Polyangium mundeleinium: one gene and its partners. The protein of the gene in region 3 interacts with the protein of the main gene of each other region in a pairwise test. Links are inferred from orthologs where the notes say so. Each region holds a gene or a part of one and is shown on either strand. Other genes may lie near its edges.

Evidence for each region. Proteins that work in one complex are often made in the same cells at the same time.
Region 1: the proteins of ndk (region 3) and POL67_RS00840 interact in binary tests that used the Escherichia coli proteins (3 or more experiments, as listed by UniProt). The link is inferred for Polyangium mundeleinium from one-to-one orthologs.
Region 2: the proteins of ndk (region 3) and ung interact in binary tests that used the Escherichia coli proteins (3 or more experiments, as listed by UniProt). The link is inferred for Polyangium mundeleinium from one-to-one orthologs.

What each region holds. Positions count from the first base shown.
Region 1 is NZ_JAQNDO010000001.1:192,192-197,769, reverse strand. What follows is about bases 1,518-4,337. They hold POL67_RS00840 (5-formyltetrahydrofolate cyclo-ligase), read right to left. Parts: upstream 3,321-4,337; coding sequence 2,715-3,320; downstream 1,518-2,714. Other genes in these bases: POL67_RS00830 (C45 family autoproteolytic acyltransferase/hydrolase), read left to right, coding at 4,211-4,337; POL67_RS00835 (glycosyltransferase family 2 protein), read left to right, coding at 3,417-4,199; POL67_RS00845 (FG-GAP repeat protein), read right to left, coding at 1,518-2,556. In the rest of the region: POL67_RS00860 (hypothetical protein), read left to right, coding at 1-302; POL67_RS00855 (hypothetical protein), read right to left, coding at 442-618; POL67_RS00850 (PilZ domain-containing protein), read left to right, coding at 717-1,046; more of POL67_RS00845, read right to left, coding at 991-1,517; more of POL67_RS00830, read left to right, coding at 4,338-5,578. UniProt on the Escherichia coli protein: Involved in the removal of 5-formyltetrahydrofolate.
Region 2 is NZ_JAQNDO010000001.1:9,615,631-9,621,364, forward strand. The notes cover bases 1,518-4,493. They hold ung (uracil-DNA glycosylase), read right to left. Parts: upstream 3,399-4,493; coding sequence 2,637-3,398; downstream 1,518-2,636. Other genes in these bases: murJ (murein biosynthesis integral membrane protein MurJ), read left to right, coding at 1,518-2,623; POL67_RS37910 (hypothetical protein), read right to left, coding at 3,541-3,831; POL67_RS37915 (type IV pilus twitching motility protein PilT), read left to right, coding at 3,937-4,493. Also shown: POL67_RS37895 (hypothetical protein), read left to right, coding at 1-532; more of murJ, read left to right, coding at 953-1,517; more of POL67_RS37915, read left to right, coding at 4,494-5,734. UniProt on the Escherichia coli protein: Excises uracil residues from the DNA which can arise as a result of misincorporation of dUMP residues by DNA polymerase or due to deamination of cytosine.
Region 3 is NZ_JAQNDO010000001.1:9,279,844-9,285,386, forward strand. Bases 1,701-4,485 are described here. They hold ndk (nucleoside-diphosphate kinase), read right to left. Parts: upstream 3,415-4,485; coding sequence 2,986-3,414; downstream 1,701-2,985. Other genes in these bases: POL67_RS36740 (2,3,4,5-tetrahydropyridine-2,6-dicarboxylate N-succinyltransferase), read right to left, coding at 1,701-2,127; POL67_RS36745 (hypothetical protein), read right to left, coding at 2,150-2,989; POL67_RS36755 (response regulator), read left to right, coding at 3,583-4,296; POL67_RS36760 (HAMP domain-containing sensor histidine kinase), read left to right, coding at 4,293-4,485. Outside these bases: POL67_RS36730 (adenine phosphoribosyltransferase), read left to right, coding at 1-82; dapE (succinyl-diaminopimelate desuccinylase), read right to left, coding at 221-1,303; more of POL67_RS36740, read right to left, coding at 1,300-1,700; more of POL67_RS36760, read left to right, coding at 4,486-5,543. UniProt on the Escherichia coli protein: Major role in the synthesis of nucleoside triphosphates other than ATP. The ATP gamma phosphate is transferred to the NDP beta phosphate via a ping-pong mechanism, using a phosphorylated active-site intermediate.

The DNA of each region.
Region 1 (5,578 bases), 9.1 Mb from region 3 along the record:
CGGCCACCGCGATCGGCGCGGCGGCGAGGCCGAGCGCGCGCGAGGGCATCTTGCTCTCCATCGCCGTCGCCGGCGACTTCTCCCGCACCGGCGAGGCGGCCTCCGAGGAGCTCGCGGCGTCGTGGCGGGACCTCGCGCAGGGCTCGTTTGGCCGTCTGCTCGGCCTCGACGTCCCCGCGACGGCGCCGCTGCCGACGCACGCGCCCGACGCCGTGGCGATCGCGGTCGAGCTCGATCCGAAGAAGCTCGCGAAGGGGCTCGCGGACGCGACCTCGAACGAGATCGATCAAATCATGCGATGAGGCGCGGCGCGCCCTAGCAGCCTGTGGAATTATCGTCGCGAGCGCCCCGAAGCTAGGGCGACGGAGCGAGGAATCCTGAAGGATTTCGAGCGATGTCGACCGACGATTCGGGGCGCGCAGCAGATAAGTCCACAGGCTGCTAGCGTCGCCCCTTGAAGCCCATCATCCCTTGCACGACGGCCTCGCTCTCCTCGGCGATCGCGCCTTCCTGGGCGACGCGGTCGGCGCAGTCCTCGCACATCTTCTTCTTCTTGGTCCCGACCTTCACGGTCTTCAGCTCGTCGACCTCGTTCTCGCACTCGCGGCACGTGGGCATTCCGGATCCTCCTCGACGCCGATCCTAGCCCGCGCTCGGGCGACGGCAAAAAGTTGGCCCGGTCGATCTTCTTCCCGTATCGCGGCAGACGGACCTTCATGGAACGACGGATCGGCCCTCGCGCGCTCTGCGACTATCCCCTGGTTGCCATCGTGGATGGTCATCGCCACGCGTGCCGCGCCGTCGACCTCTCGGTGAGCGGGCTCGTCTTCGAAACACCGCGGACCCTCGTGGATCGGGAGCTCAGCATGATCACCGCGTTCGAGCTGGACGTCGGCGCGGGCCGACCGATTCGCCTGCGCGGCCGCCCGATCTGGATGAAAGACCGGCTGCAGGCGATTCGGTTCGTCTCCATGAATGACGCCGACCGGCTCACCCTCGCCGAGCAGCTCGATCGGAAGAAGATCCTCGGCGACCCCTTGCATTGAGGCGCGAGCGCCGGCGCCCGCCGACGAACGCCATCCCGAGCGCCATCATCGCCGCCATCAGCCCCCGCGTCTCCTCGCTCCCGCCCGCGGCGGTGCACGCGCCGCATCCGCCCGTCATCATCGCGCTGTCGTCGCCGATGGTCGCCTGGTTCGGACGTGCGCCCGCGCCGCCCGCGCCGCCGACGCCGTCGAATCCGCCGGCGCCGCCCATTCCACCGGCGCCGTTCGCCCCCGAGGCGATCAGCGCCCCGAACGTATACACCGAGCCGGCATTCTCGCCCTTGTCGTTATCGTCGCCCGGCGCGCCGACGATCGCCGTGCCTTCGGAGAGCGCGACCGCGATGCCGAAGAAATCGCCGTCGGCCCCGTCCGACGCGAGGAGCCGGTGATCCGGGACCCACACGTCACTCTCGCGCACGAATACGTAGGCCGACCCTGCGCCCGTGACGTTGGGCCCGCTGAGATAGGTCCCCACGAGCGCCACGTCGCCCGCGACCGACGTCGCCATTCCGAACCTGCCGAACTTCTCCGGCGCGGAGGGGACGAGCTTCTGCTGCGCGCTCCACACGTTGTCCACCCGCGAAAAGACATAGGCCGCGCCGCCGTCCTCGGCGACGTCGTCGTCTCCCGTCGCGCCCACGAGCGTCGTGTCTCCCGAGATCGCCACGGAAGCTCCGAAATAATCTTGCTCGCCCGCGTCGTCCGCCACGAGAATCTGTTCGAGCGGCCAGGCGCCCTCTGCGCGGTCGAAGACGTACGCCGCGCCGACCGAGACCGGCATACCGGCGTTGTCCCGCGGCGCCCCGACGACGGCGGCGTTCGCCGAGAGCGCGACCGCGGAGCCGAAATGGCTCGGCGCCCCGTCCGCCGGCAAGAGCTTCTTTTGCAGGCCCCACATGGTTCCGGACCCGTCGCGAACGAAGACGTACGCCGCGCCGGAATCGAAGCCGAGCCCGTCCTCGCGGCTGGCCCCGACAAGCACGAGGTTGCCTGAAATCGCCACCGACGTGCCGAACGAACCAATGAACTCCGGATTCGGCGAGACGAGCTTCTGCTGCTCCTTCCATGCGTCGCCTTCGCGCACGAAGATGTACGCCGCGCCCGCGTTTTCGGCCGGGTCGTCCTCGTTCGGCGCGCCGATGATCGCGATATCGCCCGAAACCGCAACGGCGTAGCCGAATCCATCCGTCGCCTCTGCATCGGAGGCCACGATCTTCTGCTGCGGGAGCCAGACGTTGTCTTTTCGCACGAAGACCTGCGCGGCGCCGGCGTTCTCGGCGATCCCATCGTCGGAGTGCGCCCCGACGATCGCGATATCTCCGTCGATGGCGACGGACACGCCAAACTCCGCCTCTTTCGTCCCCTCGGGCGCCACGAGCTTGGCGCCCTCTTTCCATTCCAGCGAATCGACCGCCACTCCGGTGCGCTCGAACCCGTCGGCCCCGCATCCGGCGCAGAGCCACAAAAGCGGGACGAGCCCGCAGCACAGCACGGAAGAATTGGTGCGCATGTGTTCCCCCCGCATCGCGCGCGGGCGCTCCGCGCGTGATTCCTGGAAATCAAAACGCGCTAGGTTTACACCACGCAGCGCGCGGGACCACCCGACTCGCCGGATTCACCGAAGATCGTGGCGCGCGCCCTCCCCATTCCGCCGAAGACGTCCGCGCCTCAGACCTCGATCACACGCTCGTCCGTCACCACGACCGGCAGCGGCACGTCCCCCTCCGTCACCGGCACCTCCGATAACACCTGAAAATCGTACACCACGCCAATCGCCACGCCCGGCGGGCAGAATCGCGGAATGGTTCGATCGTAATACCCCGCCCCATACCCGATCCGGTTCCCCTCCCCGTCCACGCCGAGCGCCGGCACCACCACCACGTCGACCTCCCCGGCCTCCGGATCCGTGAGCAGCGGCTCCTGAAAGCCGAGCCCGTGCTCCTCCATGGCCGCGGGATCGGCCGGGATGCGGAACGTCATCACGCGCGTCTCCGGGTGGATCGAGGGAAATGCCACGCGCACGCCCCGCCCCCGAAGCTCCGCGACGAGCGGCCGGAGGTCCACCTCGCCGCGCTTCACGATCGGCCAGAAAAGCGCGACCGTCCGCGCCCCGACGACCTCCGGCCTCCCGAGGAGCCCCGCCCGAATTTTGCCCGATCGCTCGGCGAGCGACTCACGCGGGATCGAGTTCCGGAGCGCCCGCATCCGCTGCCGCAGCACGCCCTTCGCGCGGTAACGCAGCACCCGCATCGCCTCGGGATCGAAGTCTTCCATCGCCGCCACCCTACCCCGAACGTCCCCCCCACGCACGCCGGTGTCCTGCGCAGCGCTCCCCGAGGCGCGCTTGGCGTGGTAACGGTTCTCGAACCGATGCGTCCTTGCGCGATCATCCCCGCTTATCAGGCCGCCCGCACCGTCGCCGAGGTCGTCCGCGCCACGCGCGCCCTCTGGCCCGAGCCCTCCGCGGTCTTCGTCGTCGATGACGGCTCCACAGACGGCACCGCCGACCTCGCCCGCGCGGCCGGCGCCACCGTCCTCTCGCACCCCAACAATCGCGGCAAGGGCGCGGCCCTCCGCACCGGCATGATGCACGCCCTGCGGCGCGGCTTCGACGTCGCCGTCACGCTCGACGCCGACGCCCAGCATCCGCCGGCCGAGGCGCATCGCATCGCCTTCGTCGACCCCGACCCGCGCGCCCTCGTCCTCGGCGTGCGTGACCTCGTCCGCGCCGGCGCGCCGCGCGCGAACCAGATGTCGAACCGCATCTCGAACCTTTTCCTTTCGCTCTTCAGCGGCCGCCCGCTCGCCGACACGCAATGTGGCCTGCGCCGGTATCCCCTCCAGACCACGCTCTCGCTCGGCGCCCGGGACGAGGGGTATGCGTTCGAGGCCGAGATCATCCTCCGCGCCATTGCCGCGGGCGTCCGGATCGTCGAGGTCCCCATGGACGTCGTGTATCCGCCGGAGGACGAGCGCCTCACCCATTTCCACAGCGTGCGCGACCCGGCGCGCATCGTCTTCCGCGTCGTCAGCACCCTCGCCGAATCGAGGCTCGCCCCCGCCACGATTCCCCCGGCGACCCCGCCTGCGCCCTCGGCCAAACCCTCGCGGCCCTCGCGGGACACGTCGCTCGAAAGCGCCCAGGAGCACTGATTCGAGGCGCCGTGACCGAAGAAGGCCCGAAGACCCCCGCCCCGAGGCCGCGTGCGCGCTGGAAACGGCGCCTCCTCGTGGCGTTCGTCCTCCTCGTCGTCGTTCCGAGCCTCGCCCACGTCTCCATCCTCGCCGGCACGCGGATCGAGCCCCCCGCCATTGCCCAGGCGACCGGCGAGGCCGTGGAGGCGCGCCCCGGCCTGCGGGTCCTCGGCCCTGCGTATGCCCGAAAGCGCGGCGCGATCCTCGAAGTCCGCCTCGCCGGCACGCCCGAGGAGATCGGCCACCAGCATTCGCGCCTCCTCTACCGCGAAATGGTCGAGAACGAGGGCACGCTCTACGACCAGTTCAGCCATTACGTCCCTGTCCCGCCCTTGCGCTGGCTGCTCGTCGACCTGAGCCGCCTCGAATTCCGCCACGTCGACCAGGGAATGCAGGACGAACGCCGCCGCGAGATCGCCGCCCAGGCCCGCGGCTTCTCGCCCGACCCGTACGACGGCTTCCTCTCGACCTACCATCGCTTCGTCTTTTTGCATTCCCTCTACGACATCGCCCTCTCGTTCGAGCATTCGCCGCTCATCGGCTGCACGAGCTTCGCCCTCGGCGACGGCGCCTTCGAGGACGGCCACACCGTCCTCGCCCGCAATTTCGATTTCGAGGCCGGCAGCATCTTCGACACGGGCAAGGCCGTCTTCCTCGTCCGCGAGCAAGACCGCATTCCGTATGCCTCCGTCGCCTGGCCCGGCCTCATCGGCGCCGTCAGCGGCATGAACGCCGAGGGCCTCGCGCTCGTCGTCCACGGCGCCCGCGCCCGCGAGCCTCGCAACGTCGGCGAGCCCGTCGTCCACACCACACGCGACCTCCTCGGCCGCGCCCGCACCACCGCCGAGGCCATCGACCTGCTCCGCGATCGGTCCCCCATGGTCTCGCACATGATCATGCTCACCGACGCCAAGGGCGACGTCGCGATCGTCGAGCGCGCCCCGGGCGAGCCGATCCACGTCCGTCGTGGACGCGGAAAAGTCCCGCTCACGAACCACCTCGAAGGCCCGCTCGCGGGCGACCCCGCGAACAAACGCGTCGAGACCACGACGTCCACGCACCCGCGCCGCGAGCGCCTCGACGAGCTCCTCTCGAATCTCCCGCCGGCCGCGTCCGTCGAACACGTGATGGGCGTTCTGCGCGACAAAAAAGGCCTCGGCGGGGTGGACCTCCCGATCGGCCACCGCCGCTCCCTCGACGCCCTCATCGCCACGCACGCCGTCGTCATGGACACGACGGCGCGTGTCCTTTGGGTCAGCGAAGGCCCGCACCTGCTCGGCCGTTTCGTGCGCTTCGACGTCGCCCGGCTCCTCGAATCGAGCTACGAACCGAAGGAC
Region 2 (5,734 bases), 340 kb from region 3 along the record:
CGACGAGGACGAGGACAAGGAGCTCATCGCCGATGTGGAGACGCTCCTCCACGCCGTCTTCCCCAATGGCGTCGCCGCGATCACGAACGCACCCTACGACGTCGAGCTCGTCGCCGTGCATGCGATCGTGGGGAAACTCCAGGGGGAGCTCGCGCCCCTCGTTCAGAAGCTCGGCCTCGGCGTCAATGCCGCGCGTATCACGAAGCTCGTCATGAAGTACGACGAGGCCTTGAAGTCCACCGACGACCTCGATTTTGGCATGGTGAAGGCCGCGCGCGAGGCCGGGCAGAATTACCTTTTGCGGATCGTGGCCAAGATCCTCGGCACGTACGACGAGCCGACGGGCGATCACGCGCAGAAGCGCGCCGCGCTGCTCGCGCCCGTGGTGAAGCAAAGCGAGGCCATCCGGAGCCATATCCGCGCGCGCCGGAGCACCCCCGATATCGATCCGAAGACGGGCGAGGAGCAGCTCCCGGAGGAGGCGGCGGGAACCGGGGGCGCGGAGGAGGCGCCTCCGGCACCGGGCGGCTGAGCGCTTTCGCCTCGTTGGCTACGCGTCTCGGGACCTCGTCCGGCGCTTGACAGCGCCACGGGACTCCTATCTCCTCATGCTCTACGCTTGGAGGAGATGATGCTCCGTTATCTTGTTATCTTTTCAGCCATTGCACTCACCCGAGACGCGACGCCGGTGCGATCGGACGCACGGCCGGCGCTGAGACACGCGGAGAACGAGACAGGAGCGGATGGCCTGGAGGGGCCGTCGGACTGGTTCCGTCGAGCCCAATGCGCCAAGCAGTTCAACGCTTGCCAGAAACGTTGTCTTGTCGCTGGTGGAGAAGAGAAAGCGACGTGCGAGAAAGAATGCGACGCCACATACCGAAGCGGTATGAAGTCGTATGGATTGGATCCGAATTGACCCACGCGGGTCGGACGCCGAGCGAGTCGTGACCTGATGACACAGCAGTCGCTCGGCCAGCAGGCTTCTTCCTCCAAGCCGCGGCGTGGGGCGCTCCTCGTCGGGGCGGGGATCCTCCTCTCTCGCCTCGTCGGCCTCGCCCGCCAGCGTGCGCTCGCCCATTCCTTTGGCACCTCGATAGCAGCGGCGGCCTTCGCGGTTGCGTTACGCATCCCGAATTTTTTGCAGAACCTCTTCGGCGAAGGCGTCCTTTCGGCGTCTTTCATTCCGGTATACGCCGCCCTCACCGGCAGCAAAAAGCAGGAAGAAGCCGACCGCGTCGCCGGCGCGGTCTTCGGGCTGCTCGCGCTCGTCGTCGGGCTGTTCACGGCCCTCGGGATGCTCGCGTTGCCGTGGCTCATGGCGCTCATCGCGCCCGGCCTGGTCGGCGAGAGCTACGAGCTCACGATGCGGCTCGTGCAAATCGCGTTTCCGGGGACCGCGCTCCTCGTGTTCTCCGCGTGGTGCCTCGGGGTGCTGAACAGCCACCGTCGGTTCTTCCTCTCCTATGCTGCGCCCGTCGTTTGGAACCTGACGATCATCCTGGCGTTGCTCGTCGCGGACGCGGACGACGTCGCGCAGCTCGCGGTCATCGCGACGTGGGCCACCGTCGTGGGCAGCGCGCTCCAGTTCGGCGTGCAGCTCCCCGCGACGCTCCGACTCCTCGGGCAATTCCGCCCCTCGCTCGGCATCACGAACCCACACGTTCGCCAGGTCATCCGCAACTTCGTGCCCGTGATGTTCGCGCGTGGCGTCGTGCAGGTGAGCGCCTACATCGACCTCGCCTACGCGTCTCTGCTCTCTGCGCGCGCTCTCGCCGCGCTGTCCCAGGCACAGGGCATCTCTCTGCTGCCGGTCAGCCTCTTCGGCATGGCCGTATCGGCGGCCGAACTCCCGGCCATGTCTCAGGTGAGCGGCACCGCGTCCGAGGTGGCCACGGCCATGCGGGCGCGAATCGATGCAGGCTTGCTCCGCATCGCGGTCCCGGTCGTGCCCTCCGCGATTGCGTTCCTGATGCTGGGCGACGTCGTCGCTGCTGCGATCTTCGAAACGGGCGCATTCCGCGCGGCCGACACCCGTTACGTGTGGTACCTGCTGATGGGCTCCGCCGTTGGCCTCCTGGCGTCGACGTCGGGCAGGCTCTACGCGTCCGCCTTCTACGCGTTGCAGGACCCGCGCACACCGTTTCGGTTGGCCGTCTTGCGCGTGGCGTTGACCGCAGCTCTGGCGTTCTACTCGGTCCGTTACCTGCCCGCGCAGCTCGGCCTTCCGCGCGATCTCGGCGGAGCTGGGATCACCGCGAGCACGGGCCTCGTCGCGTGGTTCGAATACCTCATGCTCAAGCGGCTCCTCGGCCAGAGGATCGGCCGCACCGGGCTCGGGCGGGGTGTGCTGGCGAAGCTGTGGGGCAGCGCGATAGGCGCGGCGATGCTCGCGCTCGGATTGAAGTGGGCGCTCGGCTGGCTGTTCGGAGTCCGCGACGCTACAGCAGCGGAGTGGGGCGGCTCGTTCCTGATGCCACCTGCGCTGCATCCGGTCCCTGCTGCGATCCTGATCCTGGGGGTCTTCGGCGTGGCCTACTTCGGCTTGGTGATCCTCGTGGACGTGCCGTTCGCGCGAGAGATGATCCGACGGCGGCTCCCGGGGCGCCTCCGTGGAAAAATATAGCAGGAAGCGGCGCTCATTCGATAGGCTTCAGCCCGCCTCGCAGGTGTTCGCCAAGGCGAACACCTGCGTCCCTTGCACCAGCCGAAGGAAATAACGCCTTTCGCGGGGGCAACCTCCAATCGATTTCAGGTTCTCCCATCGATCGCAGCGCCGCATTGATGGCGGAAAACGGCCTCGTCCCGGCAAAACTCCGCACCGAGAGCGGCGAGGGGTGGCCGGTCTTGACGATCGGGTTCCTCGACGTATCGACGAGGCGCGCTTTTTTCTGTGCGTGCGCCCCGAAGAGCGCAAAGACGACCGGCTCCTTTCGCGCCGACAAGGCCGAAATCACGCCGTCCGTGAATGTCTCCCAGCCCTTGCCGCGGTGCGACCCCGCCTCGCCTGCACGCACCGTCAGGATCGTGTTCAACAAAAAAACCCCCTGCGCCGCCCAGGGCTCGAGGCAGCCGTGGTCGGGCACCTCGAAGCCGGGGATGTCCTCGCGCAGCTCGCGGAACATGTTCGCAAGCGAGGGCGGGATTCGCTGGGAATGACAAACCGAAAAGCAGAGCCCGTGCGCCTGCCCTGGGCCCACGTAGGGATCCTGGCCGAGCAGGGCCACGCGGACCTTCTCGTACGGGGTCTCCTTGAACGCATTCCACACTTCGTCCTCGGGCGGAAACACCACGTGGTTTTTCCGCTCCTCGTCGACGAACGCGGCGAGCTCGGCGAACGAGGGGCGCGAGAGCTCGGCCGCGAGGACCTTTTGCCAGGAACGGGGGATATCGATCTTCATGGCTCGGACACGCTCCATCGTAGGGCGCCGGGATCGGTTTGGCCAGGTGGAACCGCTCCGAACAAGCAAAACGCGTCGCCCTGGAGATCCGCCGCAGGGTGCGCCTGGACGAACCCAACCCTTTTTCTTGGAATGCCGGCGATCAAGCCCGCCTGCCGGAAGCGGTCTGCGTGACGAGCCACAGGATCGCGAACACGAGCGGCCACGCCGCCGCGCCCGCGCCCACGGCCATCCGAAAGGGCAACCAGAGCCCCGCGATCCCCGCCGTGATCCCGCCCGAAAACGAGCCACACAGGAGATGCGCCGGGATGGCCGGCGCGGATTTCACGCCACGGCGCTGCTGGTAGGGCGCCACGAGGACCGCGAGCACGAATCCCTCGAGCGCGCCCGCGAGGGCGCCGAGCAGCGCGGCGAAGATGGGTGCGTGTTCCATGGCGAACCCGTGCGATCTGCGGCGATGGTATCGCGGACGGCGCCGTCCTTGCCGAAACATCGAGCCCTCCGTTACGATGACCCTCCCCCGCGCTCCGCCAAGGCGATGCCCCAGCTCAAAGCCCTGCTCGAGAACCTCCTCCGGCCCGACGTCACCGAGGTCGCCCTCGCCACGGGCCGAAATCCCTGCGTCAAGATCGGCGGCACCTACGAGATCGTCGACCGGAAGATCCTCTCGACCGACGACATCCTCGCGCTCCTCACCACGGCCGGCGGAGGCCGCCACCTCGAAAACCTCGGCCCGAAGCCCGTGCAGTGGGGCTGCCGCGTGGACGGCATCGGCGCGGTCGCCATCGCCGCCGTGCGAAACACGAACGCCGTGCAAGCCCGGCTCATGCGGCTCGCCCAGGATCCACGCAAAGACGCGGCCCCCGGCGTCCCGCCGCCGAAACCCACGCCGCAAAAGCCCGCCGCCGCGCGCCCCGCGCCGTCCGCGGGCGCCACGAAACCCGGCGCGCCGCCGCCGGAGCTCATGTGGGGCGACCTCAACGAGGACACGCCTCCCCAGGCGCCCGCCCCGCCGCCCCAGGCCGCGCTGCCTCCCGCCGACAAGATCACGGCGCCGGCCCCCGTGATCGCCGCGCCGCCCTCGTTCGAGCTCGACCTCGACGAGCACCACGCCCCGCCCGCGCGGAAGGACACGCCTCGCCCGCGGAATTTCTCCATCACGCTCGACGATCCGGCCGATCCCACGCTCCTCGCGGCCGCGGCGAGCGTCGCCCATTTCGCCACGCTCGCGCTCGACGACGTCCTGCTCCGCGCGCGCGCGGAGGGCGCGAGTGATCTGCACATCGTCGCGGATCGGCCGCCGCTCCTCCGTATCTCGGGCAAGCTCGTCCCGCGCGGCCCGGTGGTCGAGCCGCAGGCCCTCGAACGAATGCTGGAGTCGCGCATCCCCGAGCGCCTGCGCGCCCAGCTCGCGCTCGACGGCTCCTGCGATTTCGCGCTCGACGATCCGCGCATCGGCCGCGCGCGCGTCAACGTTACGCGCCAGCGCACCGGGCTCAAGGCCTCGTTCCGACTCATCTCGCGGGAAATCCCGACCCTCGCCGAGCTCGGCCTGCCCGACGCCATCGCGCTCGCGACACGCCACCACCAGGGCCTCATCGTGATCACAGGGCCCACGGCGCACGGAAAAACCACGACGCTCGCCGCGCTCGTCGACATCATCAACAGCGAGACCTCGCATCACGTCATCACGGTCGAGGACCCGATCGAGTACGTCCACCCGCGCAAGAAGGCCATGATGAGCCAGCGCGAGGTCGGATCGCACACGCGGACATTTCCATCGGCCCTCAAAGCATCGCTCCGCGAGGATCCGGACGTCATCGTCGTGGGCGAGCTGCGCGACACGGAGACCGTGCGCATGGCGCTCTCCGCGAGCGAGACCGGGCACCTCGTGCTCGGCACGATGAACACGCCGAGCGCGGCGAAGACCATCGATCGGCTCATCGACCTCTTCCCGCCCGGCGATCAGCAGCAGGTGCGCGTGACGCTCGCCGGTGGCCTGCGGCTCGTCGTGAGCCAGCGCCTCCTGCCGCGGAAGGACGGCCCCGGCATGATCGCCGCCGCCGAGATGCTCCCCGGATCCGTGCCGCTCTGGAACCTCATCCGCGAGAGCAAGACCTGGCAAATCCCGAGCTTGCAGCAGCGCGGCAAGGGCTTCGGCATCGTGCGGCTCGACGACTCGCTCGCCGAGCTGGTCCGCGCGGGCAAGGCCTCCCTCGAAGACGCGCTCCTCGTCGCCGAGGCCCCGGACGAGCTCGAAGCCACGATCGCAGGCAAACGCGCGCCGGCAGCAGCACCCCAAGCCCCGCCCGGCGAGCCCCCGAAGCCCGCCGAGC
Region 3 (5,543 bases):
CGACTTCCTGGCGGGGCGATCGAAGCTCGACAGCGAGAACGCGCGGCAAGCCGTGTACTCGCTCGTGCACGTCGGCGGCTGAGGCGCAGGCCGTTGCGCCGGGGTTTCACCCCGGACCCGACCAGGGGCTGTCCGCCCCTGGACCCGGACCAGGCACGGCCTGGACCGAGGGTGGAAGAACTGCGCGATGCGCAGTTCTTCCAACGGGGCTGTGGCTATCCTACCGCCGCCCGATCGCCTCGAAGAACCGGCGGAGGATCGCGCGACCTTCCGCTAGCAGTGGGATCGACGTCCACTCGTTTCGCTGGTGCGCTTGTGCGTTCACGCCGGGTCCCCAGTTCACGGCGGGCACGGAGAGGGCCGCGAAGCGCGCGACGTCGGTCCATGCCTGCTTCGCCTCGACGCCGGCGACGCCTGCGTCCTTCAGGGCGAGCACGAGCGGGTGGGACGCGTGGGGTGGCGCAGAGGGGGAGAGGTCGGTCCACTCGATGTTTGCGCGGCCTGCGACGAGCGCTTCGATGTCGCGTTGGGCTCCGGGGATCGACGTGTCGGGGGAGAAGCGGTGGTTCAGGTTGAGCGTGAAGGCGTCGGGCACCACGTTCCGACCACGACCGCCCTCCGCCAGGGTCGCGGACGTGACCGTGCGGTACGTGAGCCCGTCGAGGATCACCGTGCGCGGCTCGCGTGCGCCCAGCTCCGTCAGGAACGGGCCGGCCTTGTGGATCGCGTTCTCGCCTTGCCACGGCCGTGCGCTGTGCGCGGTGCGGCCCTCGAACGTCACGCGCGCGTGGATCGAGCCTGATGCGCCGAGGCTCAGCTTGTTGTCCGAGGGCTCCATGCAGACGGCGAGATCCACGGCCGTGGCCTCGGGATCGTCTGCGAGCACGCGGCCGAGCTCGTTGTCGACGTACGGCCCCTCCTCACGGGCGTAGAAGATCAAGGTGAGATCGGTGCCTGTGATCTCGCGCGCGCCGTGCTCCAAGAGGTCGAGCATGAGCGCGAGACCCGACTTCATATCCGAGGCGCCGGGACCGTAGAGCTTGTCGCCTTCGACGCGCGGTGGACCATCGTGGGACGTGCGCACGACGTCGAGGTGCCCCGCGAGCGCGATGCGCGGGCCGCCTGTGCCTCGCGTGACAGGCACGACGATCGATTCGCCGTGACGGCGCGGCGGCGCGGCGAGGGGCGCGCGGGAGACGCGCTCCTGGACGGCGTCGGCGATCCGCCGCTCCTCGCCTGTCGGCGAGGGAATGTTGCAGAGCCAAAGAAGGGTCTCGACGAGCCGCGCTTCGACCTCGCTCATACCGCCACCGCGAAGTCCCGGAGCGCGGCGTTGAGCGAGACCTTGCGATCGGTCGATTCGGTCCGCTTTCCGATGATGAGCGCGCACGGCACGCCGAACTCGCCCGCTGGGAAACGCTTCGGCCGCATCCCGGGGATGACGACGCTGCGCGCGGGGACGCGCCCGCGGTGCTCGACGACCTCCGCGCCGGTCACGTCGAGGATCGCGGTCGACGCCGTGAGCACGACGCCTGCGCCGAGCACGGCCTCGCGCTCCACGATCACGCCTTCAACCACGATCACGCGTGAGCCGACGAAGACGCCGTCCTCGATGATGACGGGCTGCGCGCCCGGCGGTTCGAGCACGCCGCCGATCCCGACGCCGCCTGCGAGGTGAACGTCGCGGCCGATCTGCGCGCACGAGCCCACGGTCGCCCACGTGTCGACCATCGTCCCTGCGCCCACGCGCGCGCCGATGTTCACGTAGCCCGGCATGACGATCGCGCCGGCTTCGAGGAACGCGCCGTACCGCACCGCGCCCGGCGGCACGACACGCACGCCCGCGGCGTCGAGGCCACGCTTCAGCGGGATCTTGTCGTGGAACTCGAGCGGCCCCGCCTCCATCACCGACATCTTCTGCACGGCGAAGTAGAGCAGGATGGCCTGCTTCACCCACGCATGCGTCACCCAATGGCCCTCGGAGACGGGCTCGGCGACGCGGAGAACGCCACCATCGAGCGCGTCGATCGTCTGCAGGACGGCGCGCTCGTACGCGGGATCCTTCAGGAGGGAACGATCGGCGAAGGCGGCCGAGACGAGCGGCGCGAGGGAGTCGGCGAGGTTCATCCCGGCCGGGATAGCACGGATTTCACGTCGCCTCGCGCTCGCTCTCGATCGAGACGATCCCCGCGGCTGCGTCGATCGTGAGCCCGAGCTTCGCGCGACGCGCGGCCACGTGAGCGATCCCAAGCGAGCTCGGCACCTCGCCCCGCGCCGTCACGGACAGCACGAGCCGCGTCGCCGGCGCGTTCCGCGGCGCCGGGCTCAAGCGAATGACGAGACCCCCGCTGGACGGACGCGCGACGCCGAGCCGCGCCGTCACCGTCCCGCGGCGCGAGGCGATCGGCGCCGCGAGCTCGACGAGCCCGCCGAGCACGTGCCGATCCGCCACGAGCCACGAGGGCCGCGGCGCCTCCACGGCGATTCGAATCATCCCCTCCTCGGCCGCGCGATTCGCGCCGAACCGTTGCTCCAGCACGTCGACGAGATCGAGCTCCGTGGGCGCGGGCGTGACGGACGCGGCGAAGAGCTCCGCGATCGCGAACGTGTCCCGAAGCTCGGCCCCGTGCTTGCGCACGGAGGCTTCGAGGGCGAGGCGCCGCCGCGCATCGGAGAGCGATCCGCCATCGGAGAAGGCGGACGAGAGGGCGGCGACACACGCGCCTGCGTGCGTGCCGAGGGTGCGGGCTTGATCTTGCGCTTCCAGATCGGAGGCGAGCGTCGCGACGAACGCGAGCTCGAGCGCGACGAACGACGCGCGCAGCGCCTCGCAGGCCGGGACCATCTCGCTCAACGCGACCGCGAGGGCGCGTGGCCCGATGCGGCGTGAGCCGAGCAGGTCGCCGAAGCCTTCGAGCGCGGCGAGGCCCTCACGGACCGCGCCGCGGGCGATGGCGAGCGGGCTTTCTGCGCGCGCCGATCCGGTCACGCGCGGGGAGAAACCTCGTAGCCGGCGAAGAAGTAGGCGATCTCGCGCGCAGCGGACTCGGGCTTGTCCGAGCCGTGCACCGCGTTCTCGCCGACGCTCGCGGCGTACAGCTTGCGGATCGTACCTTCGGCGGCGTTCGCGGGGTTCGTCGCGCCGATGACCTCGCGGTACTTCGCGATCGCGTCCTCGCGCTCGAGCGCCATGATGACGATCGGGCTGCGCGACATGAACGCGCAAAGTTCGTCGAAGAAGCCGCGTCCACGGTGCTCCGCGTAGAAGCCTTCGGCCTCCGCGCGGGTGAGGTGGACGCGCTTCATCGCGCGAACGATGAAGCCCTCCTGTTCGAGGCGGGCGATGATCGCACCCGTGTGGTTCTTCTCGACCGCATCGGGCTTGACGATGGAAAGAGTGCGCTCCAGTGCCATGACGCGCCCCTACTAGAAGAAAGAGGGCGTGCGCGCAAGAAAAGCTCGCGCCGGCGCGTCGTTCTTGCCGAATTGGAAGGGAGACGCCCGCCATGGCTCGGCTCGCCCCCATGCTGGACCGCACGCCACGCGCCTGTCACACAAGGCTGCTAGAGGTGGGGCCCACGCATGCCGACGAACGTTCTCATCGTCGAGGACGAGCGCGACCTTCAGCGCGTCCTGTCCTACAACTTCAAGCAGGCGGGGTTCGACGTCGTCTCCGCGATGAACGGCGAGACTGCGCTCCGCGCGGTCAAAGAAGAGCCGTTCGACCTCGTGATCCTCGATCTCATGCTCCCCGACATGCCGGGCACCGAGGTGTGCAAGCGCCTCAAGCAGTCCCCGGAGACGGCCAGCATCCCCGTCATCATGGTCACGGCCAAGGGGGAAGAGGTGGATCGCGTGGTCGGCTTCGAACTCGGCGCCGACGACTACGTCGTCAAACCCTTTTCCGTGCGCGAACTCATCTTGAGGGCGCGTGCGATCTTGCGCCGCGCCGAGGGCCCGCAGCCCGACGGCGCGAAGATCGATTTCGGCGTCCTTCGTGTCGATCGCGCCGCGCACCGCGCGTGGGTGAACGGCGAGGAGATCGCCTTCACCGCGCTCGAGTTCAAGCTGCTCGTCGTGCTCTTTGATCGCCGCGGGCGCGTCATGACCCGCGACGTCTTGCTCGACGAGGTCTGGGGCTCGCACGTCGACGTCACGGCCCGCAACGTCGACACGCACGTCAAGCGCGTACGCGAAAAACTCGGCCTCGCCGGTGACTACGTCGAGACCGTGCGCGGCGTCGGATACCGCTTCCGCGCCGAGCCCGGCGAGCTCTCCCCGCCCGCCGACGAATGATCGGCCGCCTCGGCATCCGCGCGAAGCTCATCCTCGCGTCGGTCGTGCTCATGCTCCTCGCGGGCCTCGCGATCGAGCGCTTCGGCTCCCGCTCGCTCGAAGCGCTCATGATCGAGCGCACGATGGTGCAGCTCACCGGCGAGCTCCGCCTCTGCGAGGACATCGTCCGGCGCCGCTGCGAGCACTCTCCGTGCGCCGAGGGCGCCACGCTCGACGCGCTGTCCGACGAGCTCGGCACGCTCGCCGGGGGACGCATCACGCTCATCGCCCCGGGCGGCGCCGTGCTCGGCGACTCCGAGCTCACGCACGACGAAGTCTTGCGGACGGAGAACCACGCCGCGCGGGAGGAGATCGCTTCCGCGCTCGCGACCGGCACCGGCAGCGCGCTCCGCTACAGCGGCACCCTCGGCCAGCGCATGATCTACGCCGCGCGCCGCTACCCCAAGCCCGAGCACGGCGTCTCCGTCGTGCGCATCGCCGTGCCGCTCACCGGCGTCGACGCGGCCATCGGGAGCGCGCGCATCTTCTTGCTCGTCGGCATCGCCGTCGCGATCGCCGCGGCCGTGGCGATGAGCGCATTCGGCACGTACCTGCTCACGCGCCCCGTCCGTAGCCTGACCGAGGCTGCGCTGGCGATGGCCGGCGGCAACCTCGCGATCCACGCGCCCGCGCAGGGCACCGACGAGACCGCGCAGCTCGGTCGTGCCTTGAACCGCCTGTCGAGTGAGCTGCTCGCCGCGATCGAAGAGCTCCGCGACGAGCGGGATCTCCTCGCCTCGATCCTCGACGGCATGAACGAGGGCGTGCTCGTCACCGACGGCGACGCGCGGATCGTCCTCGCGAACCGCGCGCTGCGCGGCATGACGCTCGTCGGGGAAGGCACGATCGGCAAGAGCGTGATCGAGGTCATCCGCAACGCCTCGCTCCAAGAAGCGCTCGATCGCGCCGCTGCGGGGAGCGAGGCCGTCGTGCGTGAGGTCGAGCTCTCGGGCCTGCTCCCGCGCAAGCTCCTCGTGCGGGTCTCCAAGCTCCCGACGCGCAAGGATCGTGATCGTCAGACCACCAACGATCGCGGCCTCATCGCCGTCTTCCACGACGTCACGGACCTCCGGCGCCTGGAGACGATCCGCACCGACTTCGTGGCGAACGTCTCGCACGAGCTCCGCACGCCGGTCACGGCCATCAGCACCGCGGCCGAGACGCTCCTCGCCGGCGCGCTCGCCGAGCCCGAAGAGGCCGCCGAGTTC